Regions from separate parts of the Brevibacillus aydinogluensis genome, predicted to be linked through region 1. Evidence: a T-box and tRNA genes for the amino acid it is inferred to sense, from the RefSeq annotation. Region 1 holds a T-box; the other holds one or more tRNA genes.
The links. A T-box is a leader RNA that pairs with one kind of tRNA and senses whether it is charged. The one in region 1 lies ahead of metG (methionine--tRNA ligase), so its partner is inferred to be a tRNA-Met.

Region 1 (15,542 bases):
GGAGATTGCTTGTTCTGCCTCTCCTTCCTCAGCGGTGGTGTTCACAAATAACAGGATACACGGCCTGTACCGAAGCGACCTGAGCATTGCGGCAGGTCGCTTTTTGCAGACAACGGGCAGAGGCCGTTTGAGACTGATAGTGAAAAAAGGAGTTTGGAACAACGGATGCAACCGGAAATCAACGTGCCGCTCTACGAGACGGAGCGCATTGACGACCTGCTCACCCATGAGATGAAAATCATCCAAAGCCGTGAAGTGTTTTGCTTTTCCATGGATGCGGTGCTGCTGGCCCGCTTTGCATCGGTGCCCAAACGGGGACGGGTGCTCGACATGTGCACGGGCAACGGCGCCATCCCGCTGATCATGACGACGCGGTCGCCGGAAGCCGTATTTGAAGGCATCGAAATCCAGGAGCGGCTGTATGACATGGCCAGTCGAAACGTCAAGCTGAACAGGCTGGAATCGCGCATTACGATGCACCACGGCGATGTGAAGGACGCCGTGCAGTTGTTCGGGCACGGCAAGTTTGACCTGATTACCTGCAATCCGCCGTACATGCCGGCCACCAGCGGCGAGAAAAACGTCAGCGAACATTTTGCCATCGCTCGCCACGAAATCTTGCTGTCGCTGGAAGACGTCATTCGGGTGGGCAGCCAATTGCTGAAAAACGGCGGGAAAATCGCCCTGGTGCACCGCTCGACGCGACTGGTGGACATTATCACACTGATGCGCCAGTACGGTATCGAGCCCAAACGGATGCGGCTGGTCTACCCGCGCCGCGACGCTGAGCCCAACATGCTGCTGATCGAGGGAATGCGCAACGGCAGACCGGAACTACGCATTCAGCCGCCGTTGATTGTCTACGAAAACGGAGAGGAATACTGTGAAGAACTGCAGGAAATCTATTTCGGAAAGCGAGATTCCCTCGCATAAAAGCCACTTTGTCTACATCCTGCGCTGCGTGGACGGGACCTATTACACCGGGTATGCCACGGAATTGGCCCGCCGCATCCGGGAGCACAATGAGGGCAGAGGGGCCAAGTACACGCGGGGCCGAGGGCCGGTGGAGCTGATGTATTGGGAAGAAGGAACGGACCGCTCGTGGGGAATCAGGCGGGAGGAAGCGATCAAACGCCTGACCCGCTCGCAAAAGGAAGAACTGATCGAGGAAGGTGGTCGTACGTCATGAACGTCCAGCGCAGTTTCACCGACGAACATACAGGGGTCCTCTACCTGGTGGCCACGCCCATCGGCAACCTGGACGACATCACGGTTCGCTGTCTGGAAACGCTGCGGACTGTCGATGTGATCGCCTGCGAAGACACCCGGCAAACCCGCAAGCTGCTGAACCATTTTCAGATTGAGAAGCGGACGGTCAGCTACCACGAGCACAACAAGGAGGCCAGCGGCAGCGGTCTCTTGCAATGGCTGGCGGAAGGAAAGCGGATTGCTCTGGTGAGTGACGCCGGACTGCCCGCCATCTCCGACCCGGGGGCCGATCTGGTGCGGGATGCTGTGGCGGCCGGCTTTCCCGTCATTCCTGTCCCCGGTGCAAACGCCGCGCTGACCGCGCTGATTGCTTCCGGCCTGCCGACAGACCGCTTCGTGTTTTGCGGTTTTTTGCCGCGCGAGAACAAAGCGCGCCGGGAAGAACTGCAGCGGTTGGAGCGCTATCCGGAGACGCTGCTGTTTTACGAAGCGCCCCATCGTATCGTGAAAACGCTCCAGGCCATCCGGGAAGCCTGGGGCGATCGCCGTGCCGTGCTGGCGCGGGAATTGACCAAGCGCTACGAAGAGTTTGCCCGCGGCACGCTGGGCGATCTGATTGACTTGCTGGCGGCGGGGGAGGCGCGAGGCGAGTACTGCTTGATCGTGGAAGGATACCGCGGCGAGCCGGTCGTTCCGGAAGAAGAAGCGGCCTGGTGGCAGCCGCTTGACATCCGGGAGCATGTCGACCGCTACTGCGAGCAAGGCATGAGCAAAAAGGAAGCGATCAAACAGGCAGCAGAGGATCGCGGCCTGTCAAAGCGGGACGTCTACAATGAATACCACCGCGATCCGCAAGCGTGATCGCACGCATGAAAAAAGGCCGGGGGGTCATCCCCGACCTTTCAGCGTGTAGACAAAGTCCGTGGCGCATGGGTGATCGGGCCCGCTCGCTCTCTTGACGACCAGCAAAGAAGTGGAAGATGTCCGCTCAAAAACGCGACGCGGGCAGGGGGCAAACATCTGGGTATTTCAATGAAGTGAGACTTGTGCCCCCTGTTTTTTCCCGCGTCTTTCGTTTTTCCGCTGAGCAGGTCGTCAAAGGAGCTCGCTTGGCCCATCACTCCATGCCTGTACTTTATCTCCACCTTCGGTTGATCAATATGCAGGCCTTTCGGCCTGACAATGATGGAATGGTTTCCTTGCGGAATCTCATTGATAACGAAGTACATTTTGTCTTCAGTCTAAAAAGGCCGGGGAGTCATCCCCGGCCTTTTTCGTTTTTATGGCAGCAATCTGCTCAACGAAAAGCGGCGCTATATGGTTGAGCGGACGATTAGCGCTTGACCGCAGGCAGTTCGTTCAGGCAGTCCTGGCAAATGATTTTGCCTTTGAAATAGGAAACACGGTCAGCGTTACCGCAGAAAATACAAGCAGGCTCGTACTTTTTCAGGATGATGCGCTCTCCGTCCACGTAAATTTCCAACGCGTCTTTTTCGGCGATGCCCAGGGTGCGGCGCAGTTCGATCGGAATCACCACGCGGCCCAGCTCGTCCACCTTACGTACAATCCCCGTCGATTTCATCATAAATCGTCTCTCCTCTCACAATGTTGCCCAGTGTCGTTTATTGTGCAAATCGGATCATAAATCGTCAATATTCGACAATTTCCGTTGTTCCCATCATACCAGCGATTCCCAAAGGTGTCAATATGAATTTTACAATTCTTTGAATTTGCATCTGGTGCGAATTTAGTAGATATGACAGGACCATTGTTTGGGTGCGCTTTATCTTAATGTGCATCGAATTCTTGGAAAAAAGTAACTGGAAGCATGGAAGGTCGAATTCGACACCTTATGTCGAATGATAGAGAGGTGATTCGACAAATGTGGCTTTTTTTTCTACCGATTCCTTTTTCCCCCTCAACCTGGTCCCGTCTATTCAAGCTCCGTCTGTCCTTCCGCAAAGTTGCAGGCGGGTGGTTTACAAAACGAGGCGGTTGTGTACAATAGAGGATGAATCAGGTATTTCATAGCGAACGACCATGACGGGAAGAGTAGGCTTGCCATCCTTATGACAGAGAGCCGGGGTAGCTGCGATCCGGTATAAGCGATCAAGCCGAACATGGCCCCTGAGTTTCGCGGATGAACCGCCGTTTCCGGCGCCAAGTAGTTCGCGACGCATACCTGCGTTACGGGTGAGTCAGCAGCAGTCTGACTCGACAAGTCCGCTGTTCGTGAGAAGGCGGAGCATTTGGGTGGTACCACGAGAAGTATGCTCGTCCCAATCTGGGGCGGGCTTTTATTTTTTGTATGTCAGGAGGGTTTTGCTGCATGAAACCGACGTACTACATTACCACGCCGATTTACTATCCGAGCAACAAACTGCATATTGGCAACGCCTACACCACTATTGCAGCCGATGCCATGGCCCGCTACAAACGGCTGCGCGGCTACGATGTCTACTACCTGACCGGTACGGACGAGCACGGGCAAAAGCTGCAGGAGCGTGCGGCCGAAGACGGCAAGCAGCCGCTTGAATTTATCGACCCGATTGTCGACTGGATCAAGGATTTGTGGGCAAAGCTGGACATCTCCTACGACGATTTTATCCGGACGACTCAGCCGCGCCACAAGGAAGTCGTGCAAAAGGTATTCAAACGGCTGTTGGACCAGGGAGACATCTACCTGGGTGAGTACGAGGGCTACTACTGCGTGCCGGACGAAGCGTTCTGGACCGAGACGCAGTGCAAGACGGACAAAGGCTACTTCTGCCCGGACTGCGGCCGCGAAGTGAAAAAGGTGAAGGAGAAAAACTACTTCTTCCGCCTGTCCAAGTATCAGGACAAGCTGCTGAAGTTCCTGGAGGAAAATCCGGACTTCATCCAGCCGGAGTCCCGCCGCAATGAAATGATCAACAACTTCCTCAAGCCGGGACTGCAGGACCTCTCCGTCTCTCGCAGCAGCTTCGACTGGGGCATCAAGGTGCCGAACGATCCCGAGCACGTCGTCTACGTCTGGATTGACGCGCTCACCAACTACATCTCCGCGTTGGGCTACCTGTCTGACGACGACAGCAAGTTTCGCAAATACTGGCCGGCAGACGTCCATCTGGTGGGCAAGGATATCCTCCGTTTTCACACCATCTACTGGCCGATTCTGCTGATGGCGCTGGACGTGCCGCTGCCCAAAAAAGTGTTTGGCCACGGCTGGCTGCTGATGCCGGACGGAAAGATGTCCAAATCTAAAGGCAACGTGATCGATCCGAAGCTCCTGATCGACCGCTACGGCTCCGACGGCGTGCGCTATTTCCTGCTGCGGGAAATCAACTTTGGTCAGGACGGGGTCTTTACACCGGAGGCTTTCATCCAACGGCTCAACTATGACCTGGCCAATGACATCGGCAACCTGCTGAGCCGCACCACGACGATGATTGAAAAATACTTTGACGGCATCGTGCCTGCTCCGCAGGAGGCGGGCGAACCGGACGACAGCCTCATCCAACTGGCCACCAGGACGAAAGCACTGGTGGAGGAGCACATGGACGAAATGCGCTTCAGCAATGCACTGGCCCACATCTGGGAGCTGATCGGCCGGACCAACAAGTACATCGACGAGACCATGCCGTGGAACCTGGCCAAATCGGAAGAGACCCGGGGCCGCCTGGCTACGGTCATGTACAATTTGGCGGAAAGCATCCGCATTGCCTCCATCCTGATTCAGCCGTTCATGACAAAAGCCCCGGCGAAAATCTGGGACCAATTGGGCATCCTCGACAAGCCGGAAGCGCTGACCTGGGAGTCGGCTGGCGTCTGGGGAGGTCTGCCGGTCGGCAGCACGGTCAGCCGCAAGGAGCTGCTCTTCCCGCGTCTGGACGTGCAGGCGGAGCTGGCGTTCATCGACGAATCCACGGCGGAAGCGCGCCGTCAGGCAGAAGAGAACAAGCGAAAACAGGAAGCATTGAAAGGAGAAGTGTCTGTGAACGAGACAACCGCGAACCAAACCGAAACACAGGCAGCCGAAAAACCGGCGGACGTAAAAGAGGAAATCAAGATCGACGATTTTGCCAAAGTGGAACTGCGCGTGGCGCAAGTCGTCGAATGCGTGAAACACCCCAACGCCGACAAACTGCTGGTACTCCAGCTGGACCTTGGCTATGAGAAGCGCCAGGTGGTTTCCGGCATCGCCAAGTACTACACGCCGGAAGAAATGATCGGCAAAAAGGTGATCCTGGTGGCCAACCTGAAACCGGTGAAACTGCGCGGCGAACTGTCGCAGGGCATGATCCTGGCCGCGTCCGCAGGCGATCAACTGACGCTGGCGACCGTTGACCCGAGCATGCCGAACGGAGCGGTCGTAAAGTAGGGGAAAGGAAGGTAGATCCCGTGTTATTCGATACGCACGCACACCTCAATGCCCGGGAGTTTGACGAGGATCGAGAAGAGGTGATTGCCCGCGCGCGGGAAAACGGCGTGAGCACCATCGTCAACATCGGCTTCAACGCCGAGACGATCCCCACCTGCCTGGAGCTGGCGGAGCGCTACGACTTCATCTATGCCGCGGTCGGCTGGCACCCGCAGGACGCCAAGGACATGAAAGACGAGCATCTGGAGTGGCTGGAGGAGCTGAGCCGCCACCCGAAAGTGGTCGGACTGGGAGAAATGGGTCTGGATTACTACTGGGACACCTCGCCGCGGGATGTGCAGGCGGAGGTGTTCCGCAAGCAGATTCGCCTGGCCAAAAAGCTGGGCCTGCCGATCATCATTCACAACCGGGACGCTCATCAGGACGTCATCACGATTCTGAGGGAGGAGAAGGCGGCTGAAGTGGGCGGCATCATGCACTGCTTTTCCGGGAGCTGGGAGACGGCCAAAATGGCGCTCGACATGAACTTCTACATCTCGTTCGGCGGTCCGCTCACATTCAAGAACGCAAAGCAGCCGAAAGAGGTGGCGGCCAAGGTGCCGCTCGACCGGCTGTTGATCGAGACCGACTGCCCGTACCTGACCCCGCATCCGTATCGCGGCAAGCGAAACGAGAGCGGATACGTCCGCTACGTCTGCGAGGCGATGGCCGACATCCACGGTCTGTCCTGCGAGGAAATGGCCCGGATCACGGCCGAGAACGCCCGCCGGCTGTTCCGGCTGGAAGCCCGTACCGAATAGCCTTCAAAGCTCATTATTATGACAAAAGCCCTTCTGTGAACGCGCATCAGCGCATCGCAGAAGGGCTTTTTTGCCAATTCCGACTTGTTGATTGCGCACATCCGGCGGCGTTTTTCCGGCAGGTGGCCGAGTATTTTCTGCCAAGCCAGGTTCTCCCGCAGTTTTCTCCTGCATACCATAGTCCATGTGTCGAACGATTCCATTTCTCTCGACAGAACTGCTCGACACAAACGTGCTTCCATTCGCCATGAGCTTTTTGCTAGGCTGGTAGCGATTATTTGGTTCTAGGAAGGGGGTAATTTGACAAACCGGAGAAAGTAGCATACAATCAAGACCGACCTTGTTCAGAACTGGCCAATTTCCAAAATATTGGTGCGATTTCATCACCCTTGCCTGACCAGACGGGAAAAGCCTCGTGCTTTTCCAGGAAAAAGGAGTGTGGGAAATGGAGTTACGCACGATATGGGAACGGCAAAAGAAGCGAGCAATTGCCATACTGGGCTGTCTCGCTCTGGTGCTGGTGCCCATGATTGGCTATTTATCTGCCCAAGCAAAGCAACCGAAGCAGGTCACGTTTACCTTGGACGGTGTCACCAAAAAGGTGGCGACCAAGGCGAAAACCGTTAAAGAGTTCTTGGAAGAACGACAGATTGCGGTGACAGATAACGATAACTTGCAGCCAGAAGCAGACACCAAAATTTCCGACGGAATAAACATCACCTTACATACACGCTGGGCAATCCCTGTCCACGTGGACGGGCAGACAAAACTCGTGCAAACGCTCAGCCGTGATGTGGCCGGTGTCTTGAAGGACGCAGGCATTACACTGGGCAAACAGGACCGGGTGGAACCGGCACTGACAGCGTCTCTCTCCAAAGACTCGACGATCTTTGTCACGCGGGTCAGCGAACAGATCGTCAAGGTTGAGGAGCGCGTACCATATCAGGAAATTCGCAAAGGCGATGCTTCTCTGACAAAGGGACAGACCCGCGTACTGCAAAGCGGGCAGGAAGGGAAAGTCATCGCGCACTACAGACTGGTTACGGAAAACGGAAAACAAGTATCCCGTGAACTGGTAAAACGAGATGTCATCACACCGAAAAAAGACCGTATTGTCGCGGTAGGAACGGCCGCATCCGTTCAAGCCGACACGTCAAAACGGGTCGTTGCCGCAGCGGGGTTGGTCTCCCGCGGTGGCAAAGTGTTCCGGCCGAAAAAGGTACTGAACGGGGTTACCTTGACCGCCTACTCTCCGGCAGGGGGAGGCAAGCCTGTCGGATCGCCGGGTTATGGTCGAACGGCTACCGGTGTCAAGGCAGAAGCCGGACATACCATAGCCGTCGATCCCAAAGTCATTCCGCTGGGATGGTGGGTGTATATCGACGGAATCGGGTATCGTCGCGCAGAGGACACAGGCGGTGCGATAAAAGGTCACAAGATTGACGTGTTTGTCAGCACAGAAGCGGAAGCGATCCGATTCGGCCGCAAGCGAAATCGCACGGTTTACATTATCGGACCACACAAGCCTTAAAGGACAGGAGCCTGCGCTCCTGTCTTCTGTTTGCCGTCTTACCATTATGACGGGCGGGGAACGGAAACGTTTCAGCCGCACGCACAGAAACAGTACGTGATTTTGGTATACTAATACCATGTCAACACGGTAGGAAAGCGGGAGCAGCGACATGAAGATCAAAGAAGTCATCGTCGTGGAAGGGCGGGACGACACGGCCGCCATCAAGCGGGCCGTGCAGGCGGACACGATCGAGACGGGCGGGTCTGCCATCAACGCGAAAACGATCGAAAAGATTCGCCTGGCCCAGCAAAAACGCGGCGTTATTATTTTTACCGACCCCGATTATCAGGGGGAGAGAATCCGCAAGATCATCAGCCGGGCGGTGCCGGGCTGCAAGCACGCATTTATCACCCAGGAAGACGGGACGAAAAAAGGGGACATCGGCGTGGAAAACGCCTCTCCCGAAGTGATCGTTCGCGCGCTTTCCGAGGTGCGTACCGATATGGCGGATCAGGCTGGGGAGATCACGCCCGACGACATGATCGCCTACGGGTTGACCTCGGGTCCGGATTCCAAACAGCGGCGCATCAAACTGGGTGAACGGCTGGGCATCGGGTACGCCAATGCCAAACAGATGCTGCAACGCCTGAACGCCTTTCAAATCAGTCGGGCGGAGTTTCTCGCCGCGATGAAGGCCATTGACGAAGGAGGGGAGCAGCCATGACCCGAGCCGTCGGCAAAGATATCGCCACGCCAACGCGGACCAGGGAAATCCTGGAGAAGTACGGCTTTTCGTTCAAAAAAGCCTGGGACAAAACTTTTTGATCGACACCAACATTCTGCACAACATCGTGGCAGCGGCCGAACTGGACAAGGGGAAGGCGGCATTGGAGATCGGCCCTGGCATCGGTGCGCTGACCGAACAGTTGGGCAGAGCGGCCGGCCGTGTCGTGGCGGTCGAAATCGACCAACGGCTGCTGCCCATCCTGGCGGAAACACTGGCTCCCTATGAAAACGTGGAAGTGGTGCACGGGGATGTGCTGGAGCTGGATCTGCGGGCGCTCCTGGCGGACAAGCTGGCCGGCTACGAACAGGTGAGCGTCGTGGCCAACCTGCCGTACTACGTGACGACGCCCATTCTGATGAAGCTGCTGGAGGAACGGCTGCCGCTGGAGCATATCGTGGTGATGATCCAGAAAGAGGTGGCGGATCGAATCGCAGCCAAGCCGGGTACAAAGGACTACGGTTCGCTCAGCGTCGCCGCACAGTTTTTCGCGGAGACGGAAGTGGCGATGGTGGTGCCGGCCAGCGTGTTCATTCCCCGGCCCAATGTGGACTCGGCTGTAATCAAGCTGACGATCCGCAAGCAGCCGCCTGTCGAGGTGGACGACGAAGCGCTGTTTTTCCGCGTGGTGCGGGCTTGTTTTGCGCAGCGGAGAAAGACACTGCTGAACAATCTGATGAACGGCTTGTTTGACAAAACGCAAAAAGAAGACGTGGTTGGACTGCTGGCTGAGCTGGGCATCGACCCCGGCCGCCGCGGTGAGACGCTGAGCATCGAGGAATTTGCCCGGCTCGCCAACGCCATTGGCCGCAGCAATCTGCTCACGCATCGACCATGAGGAACGCCCCTTGGATACAAGGGGCGTTTGGTATTTTTGGGACAGTCTCAACCATTTGGGAAAATGATAATCAGGGGAGGATAGCGGCTTGGGATTTTAGTAACCGGACGTGGTTTTTTTTGACAAAACCATGTGACAAAAATCTGCTGATTTCACGAAAAAAACACCGTTGACAAGAGTTGATGTTGGTTGCTATAATTTTTTATTTCTTTGACAAAATAAGCATAGGCTGTTATAATGGAATCAAGCGAGGTGGATGAGATAATGGCAAGAAACGCGTTACTTGACATTAAACGCAGTTTAGACGAGCACATTGGCGAACGCATCCTGCTGAAAGCCAATGGCGGTCGCCGCAAAACCGTCGAACGGACGGGCATCCTCGAAGAAACATACCCCTCTGTATTCGTAGTAAAGCTTGATGACGACCAATTGTTTGAGCGAGTTTCATACAGCTATGCTGACATCTTGACGGAGACAGTAGAATTGACAGTGTGCCGTGACAACGAGCACATTCGTATTACTTTTGTACAGCAGTAGGGCCCTGGCGGCTCTGCTGTTTTGTTTTTTTCTCCTGCTGTTCCCTGGCTTGGTACTCGATATTATATCCATTCGGCGCCATCGTTGTGTCGGCTGAATCGAGAGGATGGCCGGGGTTTTTTTGTCCGACCTCGCGCATACTAAGGCTGTCAACGAGAAAGGGAGGATGTTATGGGTCGCAGACGAGGCATCATGTCTGAAGCGTTCAAGATGGAGTTGGCCAAAGAGCTGGGGTTTTACGACACGGTAAAAACTGAAGGCTGGGGCGCCATCACCACGCGCGATGCCGGGAATCTGGTCAAACGCGCGATTCAGATTGCCGAGGAAGCGTTAGCCAAACAGAATGCCAAATAAACTCGTTGACAGGCCGGGGAAACCCGGCTTCTTCCTGCGTTTTTGGTTTCGCGGCAGTTGCTCCGCATTGCCTATTATGATAGAATATTCAGAAAAATACACACGCGTGTCACTAGGCGAACTAGGCATGAGCGAACGGAAGCGGCAAGGGGCGAGTCCCTCTGCTCTGGACGCTCATGCTTTTTTCAGGAGGTGAAAGCGGGCAGCAGACCGGGAACAGGCGAGGGTTACGCACCAAACAGATCGATCAGCGACAGGAGGAATGGGAAGTATGTGGAAAAGCAAGGGAATCGTACGGGGAACAGTGGCCGCTTTTGTCATCTCTACGGCGCTCTATACACCAGTTCCGGCCCAAACGGAGGCGGTATCTCCCGAGCCGCCGCCATCAGCGTCTGCGGAAGCGCCGGCGAGCGTCATCCAAAACGACGAGCCCACATCCGTCCGCATCAATCAGTTGGTCGACACGGCCATGTACTACTACTGGCACGGCGGCGACCTGCAGCAAGCGGAAAAGGAAATCTTCAAGGGCATCACCCTGAAAGGCAAATACGATGTGGTCGAACACGCTTTTCGGGAAGCGACGATCCTCGATCCGTACAATCTGGATCTGAAGTTTTCGCTGGCGTCGACGCAGGTCATCCAGAAAAAGCTGCCCGAAGCCCTGCAGACGTACCGGCAGATCCTGCGCCTGGACCCTGACAATTTCAACGCCACCCTGCTGTTCGCCGTCTACTCCAAGGCGAACGGAGACGAGCGGGCGTTTCAGGAGGCCGTGTCCAGGCTGCGGACGATCGATCCGCAAAGGACGGCCGCCTATCTGGAAAAGCTGCGGGCGACAGACGAGATCCTGGCCGGCAGGCTCAACACCGCGGTTCCGGCCGGGCTGCCGCAAACCCGGCACGCGATCGTGATCCTGGGCTACGCGCTGGCGGACGACGGTTCGATGCGCCAGCCGCTCGTGGACCGGCTGAAAACGGGCCTGGCGGTCGCCAGACAATACCCGCAGGCCAACATCATCGTTACCGGCGGAGTGCCAAAGCAGGGCGTCACCGAAGCGGACGCGATGAGCCGATGGCTGGTCTCCCAAGGGATTGACCAGGACCGCATCCTCCTGGAGAACAAGTCGACGGACACGGTGGAAAACGCCCTGTTTACGATGGCGATCCTGGAGCGGGAAGGGATCCGCGACGTCACGCTGGTGACCAGCGCGAGCCATATGAGACGGGCATTGACCGTCTTTCGCGAAGCCGGCGAATTGTACGCGAAGATGAACGGCAGCAGCGGGAGCGTCAGATTTAGCCATGTGGCCAGCCTGGATTACCCGACGATCGAGGAGGCGCAGCAGGTGACGAAAGACGAGCGACTGGTCACCTACCGTGACCTGTTGAGAGCTTCGGGCATCTGGGCGTATCCCGGAAAACAGCGATAGGCTTTTCTTCCGTCCAACTGGCACGGCAGAGAACCCCTGTGCTACAATAAGAGACTAGAAAATCTGAACGTAGGCAGAGGTGAACAACATGCGTATCTCGGTCAAAGCGCCCGCCAAAATCAACCTGACTCTCGACGTGCTGGCCAAACGGCCGGACGGTTATCACGAAGTGGAAATGGTGATGACCACAGTGGACTTGGCGGATCGCGTAGACCTGACCTTGCGCCAGGACGGCGCCATTACGCTGGACTGCTCTGCCAGTTTTGTACCGGACGACATACGCAACCACGCCTACAAGGCGGCGGTGCTGCTGCGTGAACGCTATCAGATACGTCAGGGCGTACATGTGCATATTGACAAACAGATTCCGGTAGCCGCCGGACTGGCCGGAGGAAGCAGTGACGCGGCAGCCGCCCTGCGCGGCCTAAACAAGCTTTGGAATCTCGGGCTGAGTCTGGACGAGCTGGCCGCCATCGGGGCGGAAATCGGGTCCGATGTGCCGTTTTGCGTCTACGGCGGCACGGCACTCGCCAGGGGGAGAGGTGAGCAGATCACCCATTTGCCGGCTCCCGCTCCTTGCTGGGTCATATTGGCGAAACCGCCGATCGGGGTCTCCACGGCTGACGTGTACGGCCGATTGCGCGTTCAGGAGATCGCCTGCCATCCTTCCACAGAGCAAATGATCAGGTCGATTCGCGAACAGGATTTTTCACTGATGTGCCGCTCCATGGGTAACGTGCTGGAAGAGGTGACGTTGGACATGCACCCGCAGGTCCGGCAGATCAAGGAGCTGATGGAACAGTCGGGAGCGGACGGGGTGCTGATGTCGGGGAGCGGACCGACCGTGTTCGCCCTCGTGCAAAAGGAAGCGAAGGTCCACCGTATCTACAACGCGCTGCGCGGATTTGTCAAAGACGTGTTCGTGGCCCGCATGCTGGGGATGCCTGATGGGGAAATGCTTGCATGATCCCGTATGGAAATGATAAATTAGCACCATAATATTCGGTTTTTTTGGAGGAAGAATCATGAAGAAAATGCGCAGAAGTGCGCGTCTGGTCGACATGACGCAGCACTTGCTCGCCCATCCCCACACGCTGATTCCACTCACCATGTTTGCCGAACAGTACGGAGCGGCAAAGTCGTCCATCAGCGAAGACTTGTCCATTATCAAGGAAGCGTTTGAGAGCCAGGGTGTGGGTGCGCTGCGAACGGTAGCGGGAGCGGCTGGCGGCGTGAAGTACATTCCTCAGATGAAGACGGAACAGGCCCTTCACTTCATGCGCGAACTGATCGGCCATTTGGAAAATCCCGACCGCCTGCTGCCGGGCGGCTACCTGTACATGTCTGACATCCTCGGCCATCCGGCCACCATGGCCCGGATCGGCAAGCTGTTTGCCACCGCCTTTGCCGAAAAGAACGTGGAAGTGGTCATGACGGTGGAAACCAAGGGGATTCCGCTCGCCTACGCAACGGCCGCCTATCTGAACGTGCCAGTTGTGATCGTTCGGCGCGACAACAAGGTGACGGAAGGATCCGTGGTCAGCATCAATTACGTGTCCGGCTCGAGCAAGCGCATTCAGACGATGTCGCTTGCCCGCCGCGCGCTGGCCGAACAGTCCCGTGTCCTGATCGTCGACGATTTCATGAAGGCCGGCGGCACGATTCGCGGCATGATCGATCTCCTGCAGGAGTTCCGCGCCACTGTGGTGGGCTGCGGCGTGTTGGTGGAGACGGCTGACGTCACGGATCGTCTCGTGGACGAGTACGTTTCGCTGGCCAAGCTGCGCGATGTGGATGTGAAGGGCAAGCAGATCGAGATCGAGCTGGGCAGTTATTTTCACAACAGAGAGGAGTAATGAACAGATGGCGATTTCATTTGTTTCGACGGACAAGGCGCCGGCGGCAATCGGTCCGTACAGCCAGGCGGTCAAGGCAGGCCCGTTTCTGTATGCATCCGGTCAAATCCCGCTGCGCCCGGACGGCACCCTGGTCGAAGGGGATATCGTGGACCAGGCGCACCAGGTGTTTGCCAACATCAAGGCGATCCTGGCCGAAGCCGGGCTGTCGCTCGCTGATGTGGTGAAAGCGACTGTGTTTATCAAGGACATGAACGATTTTGGCCGGCTGAACGACGTGTACGCCGAATACTTTGGCGATCACAAACCGGCCCGTTCTACGGTGGAAGTGGCTCGTCTGCCGCGCGACGTCAAGGTGGAAATCGAAGTCATTGCGTACGCAGGAGAATAATGGAGAATCGTGTAGTATAATCAAAAAGTCCGACACCAGGCCGTGTCGGACTTGTTTTTTGCGCATTTGTCCCCCAGGGGAGAGAAAAATTATCGTTTTTTTTTCAAAAATTCGGTAACCCAGCAGGAATATTTACCCAGAGCGTGGAAATAATCCTAAACGCTTTGATAGATAAAGGGAGTGAACTTAATGGAAGTAACAGACGTAAGACTTCGCCGAGTGAATACGGATGGTAGAATGAAAGCCATTGCGTCCATTACGATTGACCATGAATTCGTGGTTCATGATATCCGTGTCATTGACGGGAACAATGGCATGTTTGTTGCGATGCCCAGCAAACGCACCCCGGATGGGGAGTTCCGCGACATCGCACATCCGATCTCCTCTGCCACGCGCGAAAAGATTCAGGCTGCTGTGCTGGCTGAATACGAGCGCGTCGGTCAGGAAGAAGAGAACACCATCGAAGCAGGCGCTTGATTCAAGTCCAGCAAAAAGCACCCGGTCTCGACGACTGGGTGCTTTGTTCTTGCCGAAGCAGCCGGACGAAAAGCCAAGCGAGGCTGTTCCACCGGTCCCGGTCCTGTTGCCGTTTTCGCCGCTAATAGCAGGCCTCCAGATCGGCTATGATTTTTTCCCTGTCCAATCCTTCGCCGATAAAGACGGCTACCATCTTCGGACCGAAGTTTTCGAACGGAAACAGGTGCACCTGGTTTTCGGTGTGCTGAAATGAAATCAGTTCCTCCCTTCCTTTAAACAGCACGTACCCTTTGGCGCGGTAGACGTTTTTCGGCAGATCCCAGAGAAAATCCTCAAACTTGTCTGCGTCTACCGGTCCAGTAAAATGGTAGGAAAAGGTTTCGATGCTGTTGTACAGCGACGGCTGACCGGCTGAGAAGCCGAGCGATCGTTTTACTTTATCCAGGGTGGACATTCGTCCTATGCTTTTTTGCACAGGAGTGCCGGCCTTGTCACGGGCCTGTATGGCTGCACTGCGTTCGGCGGCGCGTTTGATGTTCAACAGTTCCCGCAGGTCCATGTCGCTCTGGATCGTCTGGTGGATCGGAGCGTGCGGATTCAGCTCCAGCAGCTTGGCCTTTACTTTTTCCAACACATCCGGGGTGACCAGATCGATTTTATTTAATAGAAGCAAATCGGCGTACTTCACCTGGTTGCGGATCGTCTTGACCAGCGTGCTGCTCGACTGAAAACGGGAGATAAGGCTGCGGAAGCGGGACGCGTCCACGACGCTGATGATTCCCTTGAGCTCCAATCTGTCGTACAGCTCCGGATGTGTCAGTGCGTCCACTACATCGACCGGATCGGCCACGCCGGTGGTTTCGATCAGGATGTGGTCAGGCTCAAAGGAAGCGAGAATGTCCTTCAGACCTTCCGTCAGCTCCCCGCGAATGGAGCAGCAGATGCAGCCGTCCAGAAGCTTTTTTACCGGAAAGCCAAAACCCTGAATCTGCTC
Region 2 (15,542 bases), 1.3 Mb from region 1:
CCACGTCGTCCGGGTCTTCAAACGGCGTCGCCACCTGGCTGGCGAACAGAACGCCGTTTGGATTGACCCACTGTACCTCTCCCAGGTCTCCCACGTACAGAGCTCCTGGCTTTTTCACCAGCACTTCCACGTCGTGAACGCCACCGACGCCTTTTTCCTTCTTGCCGACCAGGTCGACCTTGGTCACCGTTCCGTCGAGAAAGATCATCGACGAGGAGATAAACACTTTCACCTTTTGGCCCACCTTGAAGTGCTCTGCTTCAAAGGCGGAAAATTTTCCGGTAATCTTCAGGTGTTCGGTGTCAACCAGTTTGGCGACCACGGTATCCGGCGTCACCGTGTCTCCTTCCTTGACCAGCACTTCCTTCACCTTGCCGCCCATGGAAAAGACAATCTTGTCCTTCCGGTTTTTCAAATCGTTCAATTCCCGCTTGGCGCGGACAATGCTCAACTCCTGCTTTTGCAGCTCCAGGGCGGCGTCCGAACTGTCGATGGAGAACAGCGGATCTCCCTTGTTCACGCGCTGCCCTTCTTTCACGAAGACCTGCTCCACCTTGCCGGACAGTTCCGGTTTTACTTCCTCGCGCGCCTTTACTTCCACGGTACCAGAGGCAAAAATGGTCTTTTTCACGTCCCCCCTGTCCACGACTGCGGTGGGAAAGGAGGGCGGCTCCTCCTGAGTCTGTTCGGCTGCCGCGTCTTTGGAGCCGAGATAGTGATAGCCGGCGTATCCGCCACCGCCCAACAGGACAATGACTGCCGAAAGAATGATCCACGTTTTCTTTTTCATACTCCCTATCCCCACATTCTTTAATCAGATCGAATCGCTTGCAGCGCGCTCAACCGGGAGGCGCGGATGGCTGGGAAAATACCCGCCAGCAAACCGATGACAAACGAAAATCCGATGGCGAACAGAGACAGCCACGTCGGAATGATGGCCAGGCGCAGTTTCTCCTCTCCCTCGGGTCCGCCGAAGCCGATGTTGAGGCTGTCCATGATGCCGCCCGCTTCTCCAAAGTGGTTGACCAGCTCCACCGCTCCCCAGGCGATGCCGAGGCCGGCCAGTCCGCCAATCAATCCGATGAAGCCCGATTCCATCAGGAACAGCCAGCGTATGTTGTACACGGTGGCGCCGATCACCTTCATGATGCCGATTTCCTTGGTCCGTTCCAGAATGGACATGATCATCGTGTTGACAATGCCGATCGTGGCGACCAACAGCGAGACGGCGGCAATTCCGCCCAGCACGATCTGGATGATGAAGAAGAACTTGTTGATCTGCTCCAGTTCGCGAGCCGGCGACCAGACTTCAAACCCGCGCTCCTTTAGCGCCTGTACAACGCTCTCCACTTTTTCGCGCGATTCCACCTTCACCGTCATCTCGTCAAACTCAAAGCTGTCCTGCTTCGCAGTCTCGCGGTTGCGCCGGGTGCTGCCGCCTCCATCGCCAAATTCGTCGCCCCGGGTGCGGTTGAGCCAGTCGTTGATCTCTTTTACCAGGCTGAGCGGCGCATAGACCGCGTGTCCGTAGCGGTGGTTGTCGTCCTGCCGCAGTTGGCCGACGACTCTCACGCGGATTTCTTTCTTTTCGAAGTGCGGCTCGTCGTCGATCCGGTACTCGCGCGTCAGCACGATCGTAGCCGTCTTGTCGACGAGATTGAACGACTGAGGGGCATCGCCACCGTTAAAACCAGGGCGCATGATCTCCATTCCCCCGCCCCGTTTGGCGTCCGCGCTTCTCCGCCGCGCTTCCCGCCGCTCCTTTTCCACGTCCCGCAAAATGGTGGGAACTCGGTAGGCCACGACGATTTCCTGCGGCGATCCGCTCAGGTAGCTGCCTTTTTCCACGTCATCCTTGCGGTAGGCGGCCGATTCGTGCACGTCCACTCCGACTACCTCGACATACCCTTCTCGCCTGCCCACTTTCAGCTTGGTTTCCCCGTGTATCCGCTTGATCGGCATGACCGCCGCCACGCCGGGTATGCCCTTGATCACCCGCACTGCTTCCATGTTCAGCTTTTTCCGCTGGTCGTCCGGGATAGGCTCGTCCTTTTCGTAATTCCAATACGCCGGTTCTACGTCCAGCTCCGTCAGGTTGCCGAAGTTCTCCAGGCTTTTGACGGCATTTTCCTTCAGTCCCAGACTGAGGGCGATCATCGCCACAATCGCGGCCGTCCCGATCATGACGCCGACGGAGGTCAGCGCCGTGCGCAGCTTCATGCGCCACAAGTTTCGCCAGACGATGCGAAACGAATCCAGAAGTTTCACAGTAGGTTCACCTCATGCCCTCTCTCATGCCGGTTTGGTCCGTTTTTGCACGACCCGTCCGTCCTGCAGATAGATGACGCGGTCGGACTGTTCCGCCACTTCCTGTTCGTGCGTGACGATGATAAACGTCGTGCCGTTTTCGCGGTTCATCCGCTTCATCAACGCCAAGATTTCCTGCTCGGTTTTGCTGTCCAGATTCCCGGTCGGTTCGTCGGCAAGCACAATGCTGGGCTGGTTGACCAGGGCGCGGGCGATGCTGACCCGCTGCTGCTGCCCGCCGCTCAGTTCGTTTGGCTTGTGGTCCATCCGCCCTTCCAACCCGACGCGTTCCAGCATCTCCTTTGCTTTGGCCCGTCTGCTTTTGCGGCTTTCGCCGGCAAAAATCAGCGGCAGTTCCACGTTTTCTAGCGCGGTCAGGTTGGGAAGCAGGTTGTACGATTGAAAAATAAAGCCCATGCACCGGCGGCGAAACAGACACAGTTCATTCTCGTTCAAGCGGGAGATTTCTTCCCCATTGACGAAAATCCTCCCCTCGTCCGGTTTGGTCAAACCGGCCAGCAGGTTCAACAGCGTCGACTTGCCCGATCCGGACGATCCGCACAGGGCGACAAACTCCCCTTTGTCGACGTGCAGATTGATGTCGAACAGCACGGGCACCTTGATCTTGCCCGTCCCGTAGCTGTGATTGACGCCGTTCACCGTCAATTCGCCTGTTCCGTTGGCCATCTCGTTTTCCACCTCGTTTGTCGATACGTGTAAAATTGGCATCCTTTATCTATAGACGCAGTAACTGGAGAAATGTAACGCGACTTGGTAAATATTTTCTTGTTCACGCAAACGCAATACTTTCTTCATGAAAATGTAACACCGCGGTGATCTAATACATGCTGCTCGTTGATACAATAAAGGTGTGAAGAAAAACGAGAGAGGGCGGATAGATGATGAGAATCTATCGGTTTTTGTTTGAAACGGCGTCACGTCAATGGATTGAAATCATCAAGGCACCCAGCATGTTTGAGGCAGCCAAAGAGGCCAAGCGCCTCGCCTCGAAGCGCGCCAAGGCCATGTCCACTCCGATCACCTTCTCGTTCCATCACATTGCATCTGTCTGAAAAAGTAACCCTACATAGAAAATCGCCCACGATATCGAAACGCTTCTCCCCGCCGGAGAGGCGTTTTTTCATGGGACGAACGTATTGACACCGCCTTGGTTTTCCACTTCAATTTAGGTAGAACGTAAACGAACCGCACCATCAGTTGCGGCTGGAAAAGGGAGACATCTGCCATGACGATTCGCAAAGCGTTAACCATCGCAGGATCTGACACCAGCGGCGGCGCCGGCATCCAGGCTGACCTGAAGACGTTTCAGGAGCTGGGCGTCTACGGAATGACCGCCCTGACCGTAATCGTAGCCCAAGATCCGCACAATTCCTGGTTTCACGAGGTGTTTCCGATCGACCTCGGCACTCTGGAGAAGCAGTTGGAAACGGTTCTCTCCGGCATCGGCGTCGATGCCGTGAAAACCGGCATGCTGGGTACGACGGAGCTGATCGAGCTGGCGGCCCGGAAAATCGACCAATACCAATTGAAGAACGTCGTCGTCGACCCGGTGCTCGTCTGCAAGGGAGCGGACGAAGTGCTTCACCCGGAAGTGGCCGACAGCCTGCGCGACGTCCTCGTTCCCCGGGCTACTGTCGTGACGCCCAACCTGTTTGAAGCCGGTCAGTTGAGCCAAATGGGGGCGCTCAAAACCGTCGACGACATGAAAGAAGCAGCCAAGCGCATTCACGACAAAGGGGCGGCCTACGTGCTGGTCAAAGGCGGCGGCAAGCTCGCGCACGAAAAAGCGATTGACGTCCTGTACGACGGCCACACATTTGACATTCTGGAAGGCGAGCGGATCAACACCACCTACACGCACGGCGCCGGCTGCACCTACTCCGCCGCCATCTGTGCGGAGCTTGCCAAAGGCAAATCGGTGCGCGAGGCGGTAGCGGTAGCCAAGGCGTTCATCACCGAAGCGATCCGCCATTCTTTCCCGCTCAATCAATACGTCGGACCGACACATCACGGCGCGTACCGCAGCCTGCAACACAACTGACAGCAAAAAACTCCAATCCGTCCGCTGCTTCGGACAGATTGGAGTTTTTTTGTGTTACGCTTCCTTTTTGATCGCCAGCTCCACCTGCTGCTGTGCAGAACCCGGTTTTTTTCGCATCGAGCTGACCGTGTACACGAACAGCGCGCTCCAGATCAAGCCGAAGCTGACCAGGTGAACGCCGCCAAATGTTTCGCCAAACAGGAACACCGCCATGAACAGCGAGATCGACGGGGCCAGGTACTGGATAAACCCCACCGTGGACAGCGGCAGCAGCTTGGCCGCTTGAGCGAACCAGAAGAGCGGCAAGGCCGTCGCCACGCCAGACAGCGTCAACAGTGCAATCTGCCAGCCTGTCACGTGGGAAAGCGTGTCCGTCCCGCTGACGTGCAGCGTCACCAGGTACCCCAGCGCCACCGGAGCCACCACCAGCGTTTCCCAGGCCAGACTGATGATCGCGTCCGTTTTTATCAACTTTTTGACCAGCCCGTAGCAGGCAAACGTCAGTGCGAGGGAAATCGCGACCCACGGTACCCTGCCGTAGTGCGCGGTCATCACGGAAACGCCGGCTGCGGCCAGCGCAATCGCCATCCACTGCCCCTTTCCCAGCCGCTCTTTGAGGAACAAGACGCCAAAAAGCACGTTCAGCAGCGGGTTGATGTAGTACCCGAGGCTGGTTTCCAACACGTTGCCGTTGTTGACCGCCCAGATGAAAATCAGCCAGTTGGCGCTGATAAACAGCGAACACAGGAGGAGCGCCCCTCTCTCCTTCGCCGTCGAAATCGCCTTTCGCATCTGCAGCCAGCGCTTCGTCACAAACAGCAGTACGGCAACAAAAACGAGGGACCAGACAATTCGGTGGGCGAGAATCTCCCACGCGGCCATTTCCTGAAACACCTTCCAATAGAGCGGCAGCAGTCCCCAGGCCAAATAGGCCCCCACCGCGTAGAAGACACCCTTTCTCATCTCTCCAGCCTCCATGAATTATTTGCTCTGTCATCTCTAGTGTAGCTGAAGCAGGCCGGAACAGCTATCTATTAACATGCAGCATATTGGCCGGGAGAAGGCACATGCTTGCACGCCACGGCAGTTGTTTAGCATAGTAACGAATCATCACAGCAGTATGATAAAGATATGTGTAAAATTTTATTGTATCATTTCTGAATCTCATGTACAATAATTTTCGCATACTTATGTTTTGTCACAAGAAAGGAACGTTTGCTTATGAGTTACTGGCGATCCGTGCTGCTCGTCCTGGCCGGCGCGTGCAGCTACGGCGTGCTTTCTGTCATCATGAAATCCGCCTTTTCCGCCGGTTTTACCCCGGTCGAATTAAGCGGCGGGCAGCTTGTGTTCGGGACGCTGATCATGTCCGGCGTCGCGCTGTTCCTGTCCAGGCAGCGGTTTCGGCTGCGCCACCTGCTGATCCTGCTGCCGTCCGGCCTGATGATGGCCGGCACCAGCCTGTTTTACCACCGGGCGGTCAGCGAAATCCCGGCCTCGCTCGCCATTGTGCTGCTGTTCCAGTTTACCTGGATTGGCGTGCTGATCGAGTGTATTGCCGACCGCAAGTGGCCCGGACCGGAAAAATGGGCCTCGCTGGTCCTCCTCGGCATCGGCACCGTGCTGGCCAGCGGCCTGATGGAATCCGGCCTGCATGACGTCAGCGCCACCGGTCTCATCTATGGTCTATTGTCCGGGTTTACGTTTGCGATGGTGATCTTTCTCAGCGGACGGCTGGCGCCGGACGTGAACCCGTATCTGCGCAGCGCCGTCTCCATTGGCATGGCCGCGCTCTGCCTGTCGCTGGTCTATCCGCCGACCTTCCTCATCAACGGCAGACTGTGGGACGGATTGCTGCCGTACGCCCTGCTGGTGGCCTGCTTCGGCTCAGCCATCCCGATTCTCTGTCTGTCGATTGGCGTGCCGCGTATCGGCAACGGATTGGCGACCATTCTCAGCGCAGCCGAACTGCCGGCAGTCGTGCTGCTCTCCAGTCTGGTGCTGCACGAACAGATCAGCCTCTACAAGTGGAGCGGTGTGCTGTTGATCCTGGCCGCCATTGCCGTGCCGCAGATCAAGTGGAATCGGCTGGTCCATCCTGCCCGAAAGCCTCACCGGCATAAGATGTAAAAAAGGATACGGCAAGGCGCTGAACGGTTCAGCGCTTTTGCCTCATGCACCATGCGGGCGTGTCGACCGGATAACAGGTTGGCGCGCCTGTTTTTGTGCGCCTTCGCCCTCCCATACCCCAAAACGTGGCAGCCTTGAAAAGGAAGCGGCGAACTTAAGCGCATTTACTCGTCACAATATTGCGAAAGTGAAAGAGAAAGGCGTCCGCCCGTGGAAAAGCGGCCTGGTACAGAAACGATTCAAAATCAAAAAGCCCGGCGCTTGCAGCGGTTTGCTGCACTCACCGGGCTGTGTGAACATAGATGGTGCGTTCGGCGAGACTCGAACTCGCACGGGTCGCCCCGCCACCCCCTCAAGATGGTGTGTCTGCCAATTCCACCACGACCGCATGTGTCTGGGTTGGGGACGTCCTTTGGTGAATAAAAAAATGGGGCGATCGATGGGAATCGAACCCACGAATGCCGGAGCCACAATCCGGTGCGTTAACCACTTCGCCACGATCGCCATGTACATATGGTAGCGGTGGAGGGGCTTGAACCCCCGACCTTTCGGGTATGAACCGAACGCTCTAGCCAGCTGAGCTACACCGCCAGAAACATTTGGAGCGGGTGATGGGAATCGAACCCACGCGACCAGCTTGGAAGGCTGGGGTTCTACCACTGAACTACACCCGCACGCGTTATCGGCCAGCGCAGCAGATCGGATGCTGCTCTGCGCCGCCCGTTGCTGATGAGAATAAGAATGGTCGGGAAGACAGGATTTGAACCTGCGACCTCTTGGTCCCGAACCAAGCGCTCTACCAAGCTGAGCCACTTCCCGACGTGGAGGTGAGACACGGGCTGTGCCAACTTCCCACCTCTTGCTATGGCGTGCCCTGAGAGATTCGAACTCCCGACCTTTTGATTCGTAGTCAAACGCTCTATCCAGCTGAGCTAAGGGCACAAAACGATGTAAGAGATTGCACTGGAGCGGACGACGGGGCTCGAACCCGCGGCCTTCGCCTTGGCAAGGCGACGCTCTACCAGCTGAGCTACGTCCGCATGTTAATACCTTCTGAGATGTAACAATCAAGACATTTTGTATGGTGCGGTCGAGAGGACTTGAACCTCCACGGTGTTGCCACCACTAGAACCTGAATCTAGCGCGTCTGCCAATTCCGCCACGACCGCATATGTCATTGTACCCGTAAAGGTGGTGGAGGCTGACGGGATCGAACCGCCGACCCTCTGCTTGTAAGGCAGATGCTCTCCCAGCTGAGCTAAGCCTCCGCTCCGTCCGCAAAGTGAACGGAGGCTTCTCAGCGAATCCGTATGCTTTGCGGGGTCCCCCGGACAGCGTCCAGGGGGATTTTTCTATGGTGACCCGTAGGGGATTCGAACCCCTGAATGACAGCGTGAAAGGCTGCTGTGTTAAACCACTTCACCAACGGGCCAGGTGATTGATGGCGGATGGAGTGGGATTTGAACCCACGAGACGAGTCATCCCCGTCTACACGATTTCCAATCGTGCTCCTTCGGCCTCTCGGACATCCATCCAGATCGTTTTTGCCGTTCTCTCATCGGCAAGAATTAATCTATCACATCTCAAAAGCTTTTTCAAGTGGTATTTTAAAATTTTTTTCTGGTTAAAAGAGAAGATGTTGGCCTCGTGCTTATTTCATTGTATCGATTCCGCTTATGAAAGGCAACGCAAAGGCCCCCTCGCTCACAAGCACAAAGGGGCCTTTTTCGCCCAACAGCGGGAAAGCAGTCTGGCCGTCACCCGGCCGATACGCGCTCTTCTCCCCGGCTTACACGCGGTCGATCGCTCCGTATCTGCGGACATCGTCTGCGGTGATCCGCGCCAATTGATTCAAAAACTCGATCTGAAATTGTCCCGGGCCTTCCGCTCCTTTGCCGGCAGCTGCCACTTCCGCCGCCACGCCATAGCTGACGAGCGCAGACGCCCCCGCAAGCAGCAGGTCTTTCTCCACCGCAACAAACGCCCCCAGGACGGATGTGAGCAGGCAGCCCGTGCCCGTTACCTTGGTCAGGATGGGATGGCCGTTGCGGATGAGGTAGGTGGTGCGGCCGTCCGTGATGACATCCGTTTTCCCCGTAATCGCGACGATCGTGCCCAACTGCTTCGCCGCCGACTGCGCGAGCGAGACTACATCGCCGCTCCCTTCCCCCGCATCGACGCCTTTGATCGTCCAGCTCTCGCCGATCACATGAGCGATTTCCGCAGCGTTGCCGCGAATGACGGACACCCGGACCTCCCGCATGATCGTTTGCGCGGTTTTCGTCCGATAGGCGGTCGCCCCCCGCTCCCACCGGGTCGAAGATGACCGGCACGCCGTGCTGATTGGCCGAACGGCCCGCGATCAGCATGGCCTCCACCTCTGCCTCATTCAGCGTGCCGATATTGAGCACCAGCGCGCCGGCGATTTTGGCCATGTCCGCCACCTCTTCCTTGGCGTACGCCATGACAGGCGAAGCGCCCAGGGCCAGCAGGCCGTTGGCGGTAAAGTTGGTGACGACGACGTTGGTGATGTTGTGGACGAGGGGGTTGGCCTCACGCACCTTCACCAGCGTATTCCCGATGTCTTGCAGCAATGTCATGAAAAGCGCCTCCTGATCCTTTGGTCGGTTGTCCTCTCATTATCTCACAAGACCGAGGCGTGAGACAGACAAGCACGCACGCAAGCTGCCCTTTTGCCGTGAAAAAACCCCTCGCGGCAAACAGCGATACGCGCTGTATTACCAGGAGGGGTTCGCGTTGGATGGACCTGCCGGCATTTACCTCATCCGGTCTGAAACTGGTTTGGCATCAATGATCCGGCAGGGTAAGCGAACGCGATATGCTTTTTGTTTCCGATTCGTCGCCATCATCTACCCGGCCGCTTGCAGCGGCGGTCCAGTTGACCACCCGGCTGGCAATCGTCACCGCCAGGATCGTGTAAAGCGTTTCGCGAATCGGCAGGTACCACAGCGACAGACTGAGCACCAGCGCGTCCAGCAGCAGAAAGACCGTTCCAATCGACAGTCCGATCTGACGGCTGAGCAGCACGGCCAGGATGTCGTCCCCGCCAGTGGCGCCGCCATACCGCAAGACGATCCCCGCCCCCCAACCGGTCAGCAGGCCGGACAGCAGGGCGGCCAGCGGCATGAGGCCGCTCAGATCAACGTGCAGCGGCGAGAACCGCTCAAACAAATCGTAAAAGACGGAAAAGGCGATGGATGCAATGATGGTGTTGGCCAGAAACTGACGTCCCTTCACGTGAAAAGCGACGAGAAACAGCGGAATGTCGAGCGCCAGCGTCGTGATCGCCGGCGACAGGTCAAACGCGTACTTGGCCAGCAGGGCCAACCCGACAAACCCGCCCTCCGACAAATGGTTCTGAGCATTGATGTGATAATACGCAAATGCCAATACAAACGCGCCGAACACAATCCAACACAATTGGCGAACGTACGCAACTGCTCTCCTCATCTGAGATTCCTCGCATCGTAAACCGTTTTGGCGCGGGCGCCCTTCCGGCTACGGAGGAACTCCTGACGATTCGATCTCGTTTCATATCCATTATCTCGCTTTCGTAGCAGGTTGGGTCGCCCAAGAGACGATCAACAGCTACGTCGCTAGATGTAGGAGAGGTCATAACGTTTCCAGATGGTCTTATACGGACCCATCGGTATCAAGATCCTTTCCTGTTTGATGCCTCCATTTTACCATAATCAGGGGGGAGGCGTCGAACGGCCGGAAGGCGCAAAAAGCCGCGACTTCGCGGAAAAAACCGCCCTTTTCCGTGTTTGGACTGCGTACGTCATTGATCCCCGCAGATTTCCGCTGTTTCCGTTGTTTTTGGCCAGATGTTTGCCCCTTGTCCGCGCCTCGTTTTGGAGCGGACATGATCCAGGCCCCCATCACCCATGCGCCACGTACTTTGAGTCAGCGTACACCTTCCCCGCTGCGGCACTGTTGGATATAGCGTTCGATCTGCTCCACCGTCGGCATCGCCTCCGAGCAGCTGTGGGAGGAAATGACAATCGCAGCGGCAGCAGCCCCGTATTCCATCGCCTTCGCAATGTCCCATCCCTGCATCAGTCCGTAGATCAGAGCGGCGGCATAAGAATCTCCCGCACCAAACGTCTTGACCACCTTGGCCGGAAAAACCCTTCCCGTATAACACTGGCCGTCGTTGGTGTACGCGACGGAACCGTTTTTCCCGTGTTTGATCAAGACGATCCTGGCCCGGCAGTCAAACCATCTTCTCGCCGTGACGGCGTCATCGTGCCGGTCATTGCGATCGAAGTGTTCCATCCGGTCAAATTCTTCCCGGGTGCCGATCAGGACGTCACACTTTTCGGCAGCCAGCTTGTAGTAGATCGCCGTTTCTTCCGCAGAAGTCCACGTGTACGGACGGTAGTCGAGATCAAAAAACGTCACGACGCCGTGCCTATTGGCGTAGTCCAGGGCGAGAAACACCGCTTCTCGCGACGGGCTCTTCGCCAGCGCCGTGCCGGTGATCAGGATCGCTTTGGCATTTTGAATCGTCTCTTCCTTCACGTCGTTGGGTTCCAGCCGCAAATCCGCGGTATTCTCCCGATACATCAGGATGCTGCAATCGGTTGGGCTTTTGATTTCGGTAAACGTCAGCCCCGTTACGCTGCCCGACCGGTCGACGATTACCTGGGAGGTGTCAATCTGATTCTGTTTCAGGTAATTGACGATAAACCGCCCCATCTGATCATCCGCCACCCGGCCGATAAACCCCGTTTTCATCCCCAACCGGGACAAGCCGATGGCGATGTTGGCCGGGGAGCCGCCCACGTATTTGGTAAAGGTCGTCACTTCTTCCATCGGGCGGTTGATCTCATTGGCATTCAGGTCGATGCACAGCCTGCCGATCGCGATGAAATCCATCGGCTTGCGGCTGTCAAAGGTCAGATTGTTCATGGAGCATCCCCTTCCCTTCCATCCTGCCGGCTGGCCATTTTGCTTGCCATTACCCACTCATGGGCCGGATCGTTCTGAAATTTCCACGTGCGCACCGGTCCCGCCATGACGTTTAAATAGTAGACGTCATAGCCGGGCGGGGCGGAAACGGGGTGATACCCTTTGGGGACCAGTACCGCATCGCCATCGTGCACGGTCAGCGTCTCGTCCAGTGAGCGGTCGTCCGTGTACACGCGCTGTACGGCGAAACCGTGACCGGGATTGATTTTGTAGTAATACGTTTCCTCCAGATAAGATTCATGCGGCAGATTGTCCTGATCGTGCTTGTGCGGCGGATAGCTGGACCAGTGGCCTTCCGGTGTGAACACTTCAACCACCAGCAAACTGTCCGCCGGCTGCTGTTCCGGCAGAATGTTGTGAATTCTTCGCTCGATGTTGCCCGCTCCCCGCTGCTCAACGCCGACGTCGGCGGGAGAAATCAGGCGGGCGGGGTACGTTCCTTTCCCCGGCGCCCGACAGACCGCCAGTTCCACGTCCGTTACAGCTGTTACTTCGCAATGGTCGCCCGGAGGGACGTACACGGCATACGGCGGTACTTTTTCAAAAACGTTCATGCGCTGGCCGATGCTTTCCCATGCTGCGCGGGCGGTGGCGGCATGAGCGATGCCCGTCAACAGCACGATGCACACTTCCTGATCGCCGGTATGCTTTTTCAGTGTCTGCCCTTTTGACAGCGCGTACACCTCAAAGCCGATGTATTTCCACCCTGCCGATTCCGGGGTAACGCGCAGCACCAACCCTGCTTCGTCCGGTCGGGAACCGGGAACAATCAGCGTACTCATCGTCTCCCTCCTATCTCTGCTTCGCCGCTGACCGAATCGTCGCCTCGAGATATTCTTTTGCCCGCTGCGCATACGTGTAGGGATGAGCGACAGCCGGGTCCTGTTCCGCTTCGACAATCAGCCAGCCAGTGTAGCCGTTTTCCAGCAGCTTCTGTATGATCGGCGCAAAGTCAATGCAGCCATCGCCCGGCACCGTGAACATTCCCAGCTTTACCGCCGTGAGAAAATCCAGGTTCTGCTGCCGGACATGCTCCAGCACATCCCGGCGGACGTCTTTCAGATGGACGTACTGGATTCGCTGTCCGTGCTTCTCTGCCAGTGCCAGCGGATCGTATCCGCCGTACAGCGCATGCCCGGTATCGAACAGCAAATGCACCAGGGCCGGGTCGGTCGTCTCCATGAGCCGATCGATCTCGTCCGCCGTTTCCACCACGGTGCCGGCGTGGTAATGATAGACGAGCTTCATGCCGTGTTCCCGGCACAGGCGGGCCGCCCGATGCAGTCCCTCCACCAGCGACTCCCACTGGTCATCCGTCAGTTTGCGGACTGCCGTGTCGCCCGGTGCGCGCCGGGGGTCCCAATGCATCGACCCGCCCATCTCGCAGGCGATCACATGCTCGCAGCCCATTTCCTTCAGATAACGCACCCATGAGCCAAAAATCTGCAATTCCTCTTCCAGACGGTTGGCGTCCGAAAACAGCGTCGCCACAAACTTGCTGGCCAGCTGTATGCCGTACGCGTCCAGTTTGGCCTTCAGCGCCGCAGGTTCCTGCATGAACAGGCGACCCATTTCAGTGGCAACATAGCCGAGTGCAGACATTTCGGACAAAACCTGATCCTGCGTGTAATGGTCGCCGAGGCCGGGAATATCGTCATTCACCCAGCCGATGGGGGCGATTCCGATGCGAAAGGGATTGGGTTGACTCATCTTGCACACCCCGTTTTTGGTTTAGTATGGTCGTGCGTGTTTTAGGTTCGCTTCCTTTTCCCGATACGCTGCCCTCACCGCAGCGTTGTGCGAAACCCCCGCGATGCCGACATGCCACCATGCTTCGTACCCGCCGGTCATCGTCTTTGGCAGCACCTTGATGTCGAGCAGGGTAGACACGGTTTGCCGTTTCGCGTCTGCGATGGCTGCCCGCAGTTCATCTGTCGTCCGCACACGGTATGTTTTTACGCCGTATCCGGCGGCGCTGCCGGCGTAATCAACGGTCATCAGGCGGCCGTCCAGGCGACCGGTTTCCGGGTTCCGGTAGCGGAATTCCGTCCCGAAGCTGCCCATGCCGTTGCCCATTTGCAGGTTGTTGATGCACCCGAACGAAGCGTTGTCAAACAGCAGCACATTGATTTTTTTGCCTTCCTGGATGCTCGTCAGCAATTCAGAATGCAGCATCAGGTAGCTGCCGTCCCCCACCATGGCATAGACTTCTTTGTCCGGTTCGGCCATTTTGACGCCCAGCGCCCCGGCGATTTCATACCCCATGCAGGAGTAGCCGTATTCCATGTGATAGGTGTTCGGCCGGCGGCATTCCCACATCCGCTGCAGGTCGCCGGGGAGGCTTCCCGAGGCCCCGACGATGATCGCGTCCTCCTCAATCAAGGCGTTCACCAGGCCGATCACCTCGGTTTGCGTCAGGCAGGATTGGAAGGTGTCTGCGAATTCGGGCAGCACCTGATCGAGCTGGCCGGCCACTTCCGGCGTGAACCCCTGCTTCCGGTACTGAATGCTGCGCAGACGGTCCAGCTCTTGCTGCCACGCCTGTTTGGCCTGTTCGATCTCATCCGTGTACCCGGACCGGTATCCGATCCGTTCCAGTTCGGTTTCCAGCGCGAGCAGGGCCAATTTGGCGTCAGCGACGATTTTCACCGCGTCCAGCTTGCTCGCGTGGTACTCGGAAACGTTGATCGTGAGCACATCCACATCCGGATGTTGAAACAAGCGTTTCGACCCCGTCGTAAAGTCGGTGAATCTGGTGCCGATTCCGATGACGACATCTGCCTCTTTGGCCATCCGATTGGCCGCGAGGTTTCCGGTCACGCCGATGCCTCCCAGATTGTACGCATGACCGCTGTCCACCGCGCTTTTCCCGGCCTGGGTCTCCCCGTACGGAATGTGAAACGTTTCGGAAAAGCGCCGCAGGGCATCAGCCGCATCGGAATAACGAACGCCCCCGCCGCAGATGATGATCGGCTTTTTCTTGTGCCGCAGCAGCTCCACCGCATCGCGCAGCGCCGATTCGCTCGGAATCCGGCGGTCGATCCGGTGGACGCGCTTTTGGAAGAAAGACTCGGGAAAGTCATACACTTCTCCCTGTACATCCTGAGGGAGGCAGATGGTTACCGCCCCTGTATCAGCCTGATCGGTGAGCACGCGCATGGCGTTGAGCATGGCGGTCATCAACTGTTCCGGTCGGTTTACCCGATCCCAGTACTTGCTGACAGCGCGGAAAGCGTCATTGGTGGTGATGGTCAGGTCATGGCCGTGTTCGATCTGCTGCAAAACGGGGTCCGGCTGCCTGGTGGCAAACGTATCGCCAGGCAGCAGCAGGACCGGTATCTGATTGGCGGTCGCCGTCGCCGCGGCTGTCAGCATGTTGGCCGCACCCGGCCCAACCGACGACGTGCATGCCATGATCTGCCGACGGTTTTTTTGCTTGGCAAAGGCCACCGCGGCGTGTGCCATCCCCTGCTCATTTCGCCCCTGGTACACTTCCAGCTCTTCCGCATATTCTTCCAGCGCCTGGCCAAGTCCCAGTACATTTCCGTGGCCAAATATGGTGAAGATTCCCTTGACGAACCGCTCCTGCCTGCCGTCCCATTCCACATACTGCTGCTGCAAAAAGGCTACCAACGCTTGCGCCGTTGTCAGTCTCCTCGTCTTCATTCCGTTCGTGTCCCACCTTTCGCATCTTGCCGGAACTCACGATTTTTGTTTCAGGATTTTCTGTTTTTCCGGGCGTCGAGAAAGACAGCGGTGACAATGATCCCGCCCTTCAAGATCTGCTGCCAGTACGAGGATACGTTGAGCAGGTCGAGACCGTTGTTCATCACGCCGATGATCAGCGCCCCGATAATGGTGCCGCCAATCGTTCCGATCCCGCCGGACAGGCTGGTGCCGCCAATCACCGCTGCGGCGATCGCGTCCAATTCATACATCACGCCCGCCGTCGGCTGACCGGAGGCGATCCGGGACGTCAGGATGATCCCGGCAATCGAAGAGAGCAAACCGGCATAGGCGTAAATCATGATCTTATACCTGTCGACCG

Region 2: it encodes a tRNA-Met, which carries the amino acid that the T-box ahead of metG (methionine--tRNA ligase) is inferred to sense. The anticodon was not compared.

What each region holds. Positions count from the first base shown of each region.
Region 1 covers NZ_OY569118.1:4,028,944-4,044,485, reverse strand. Annotated here, with positions in the region: gene yabA (DNA replication initiation control protein YabA) at 1-51, shown strand, start outside; gene Q7F15_RS20180 (tRNA1(Val) (adenine(37)-N6)-methyltransferase) at 166-933, shown strand; gene Q7F15_RS20175 (GIY-YIG nuclease family protein) at 884-1,189, shown strand; gene rsmI (16S rRNA (cytidine(1402)-2'-O)-methyltransferase) at 1,186-2,070, shown strand; gene Q7F15_RS20165 (AbrB/MazE/SpoVT family DNA-binding domain-containing protein) at 2,543-2,794, opposite strand; T-box leader at 3,241-3,494, shown strand; gene metG (methionine--tRNA ligase) at 3,539-5,569, shown strand; gene Q7F15_RS20155 (TatD family hydrolase) at 5,590-6,369, shown strand; gene Q7F15_RS20150 (resuscitation-promoting factor) at 6,815-7,900, shown strand; gene rnmV (ribonuclease M5) at 8,052-8,606, shown strand; partial or broken gene rsmA (16S rRNA (adenine(1518)-N(6)/adenine(1519)-N(6))-dimethyltransferase RsmA) at 8,603-9,504, shown strand; gene veg (biofilm formation stimulator Veg) at 9,769-10,041, shown strand; gene Q7F15_RS20130 (small, acid-soluble spore protein, alpha/beta type) at 10,213-10,395, shown strand; gene Q7F15_RS20125 (YdcF family protein) at 10,667-11,824, shown strand; gene ispE (4-(cytidine 5'-diphospho)-2-C-methyl-D-erythritol kinase) at 11,913-12,791, shown strand; gene purR (pur operon repressor) at 12,850-13,680, shown strand; gene Q7F15_RS20110 (RidA family protein) at 13,688-14,071, shown strand; gene spoVG (septation regulator SpoVG) at 14,261-14,548, shown strand; gene Q7F15_RS20100 (CobW family GTP-binding protein) at 14,670-15,542, opposite strand, start outside.
Region 2 covers NZ_OY569118.1:1,246,964-1,262,505, reverse strand. Annotated here, with positions in the region: gene Q7F15_RS06165 (efflux RND transporter periplasmic adaptor subunit) at 1-790, opposite strand, end outside; gene Q7F15_RS06160 (ABC transporter permease) at 811-2,268, opposite strand; gene Q7F15_RS06155 (ABC transporter ATP-binding protein) at 2,293-2,994, opposite strand; gene Q7F15_RS06150 (hypothetical protein) at 3,207-3,380, shown strand; gene pdxK (pyridoxine/pyridoxal/pyridoxamine kinase) at 3,554-4,369, shown strand; gene rarD (EamA family transporter RarD) at 4,424-5,332, opposite strand; gene Q7F15_RS06135 (EamA family transporter) at 5,591-6,499, shown strand; tRNA gene Q7F15_RS06130 (tRNA-Leu) at 6,803-6,887, opposite strand; tRNA gene Q7F15_RS06125 (tRNA-His) at 6,928-7,003, opposite strand; tRNA gene Q7F15_RS06120 (tRNA-Met) at 7,014-7,090, opposite strand; tRNA gene Q7F15_RS06115 (tRNA-Gly) at 7,100-7,173, opposite strand; tRNA gene Q7F15_RS06110 (tRNA-Pro) at 7,242-7,318, opposite strand; tRNA gene Q7F15_RS06105 (tRNA-Arg) at 7,365-7,441, opposite strand; tRNA gene Q7F15_RS06100 (tRNA-Gly) at 7,464-7,539, opposite strand; tRNA gene Q7F15_RS06095 (tRNA-Leu) at 7,582-7,668, opposite strand; tRNA gene Q7F15_RS06090 (tRNA-Val) at 7,692-7,767, opposite strand; tRNA gene Q7F15_RS06085 (tRNA-Glu) at 7,855-7,931, opposite strand; tRNA gene Q7F15_RS06080 (tRNA-Ser) at 7,942-8,034, opposite strand; partial or broken gene thiM (hydroxyethylthiazole kinase) at 8,289-9,099, opposite strand; gene Q7F15_RS06070 (YitT family protein) at 9,308-9,970, opposite strand; gene iolC (5-dehydro-2-deoxygluconokinase) at 10,427-11,434, opposite strand; gene iolB (5-deoxy-glucuronate isomerase) at 11,431-12,276, opposite strand; gene iolE (myo-inosose-2 dehydratase) at 12,287-13,204, opposite strand; gene iolD (3D-(3,5/4)-trihydroxycyclohexane-1,2-dione acylhydrolase (decyclizing)) at 13,226-15,160, opposite strand; gene Q7F15_RS06045 (ABC transporter permease) at 15,211-15,542, opposite strand, start outside.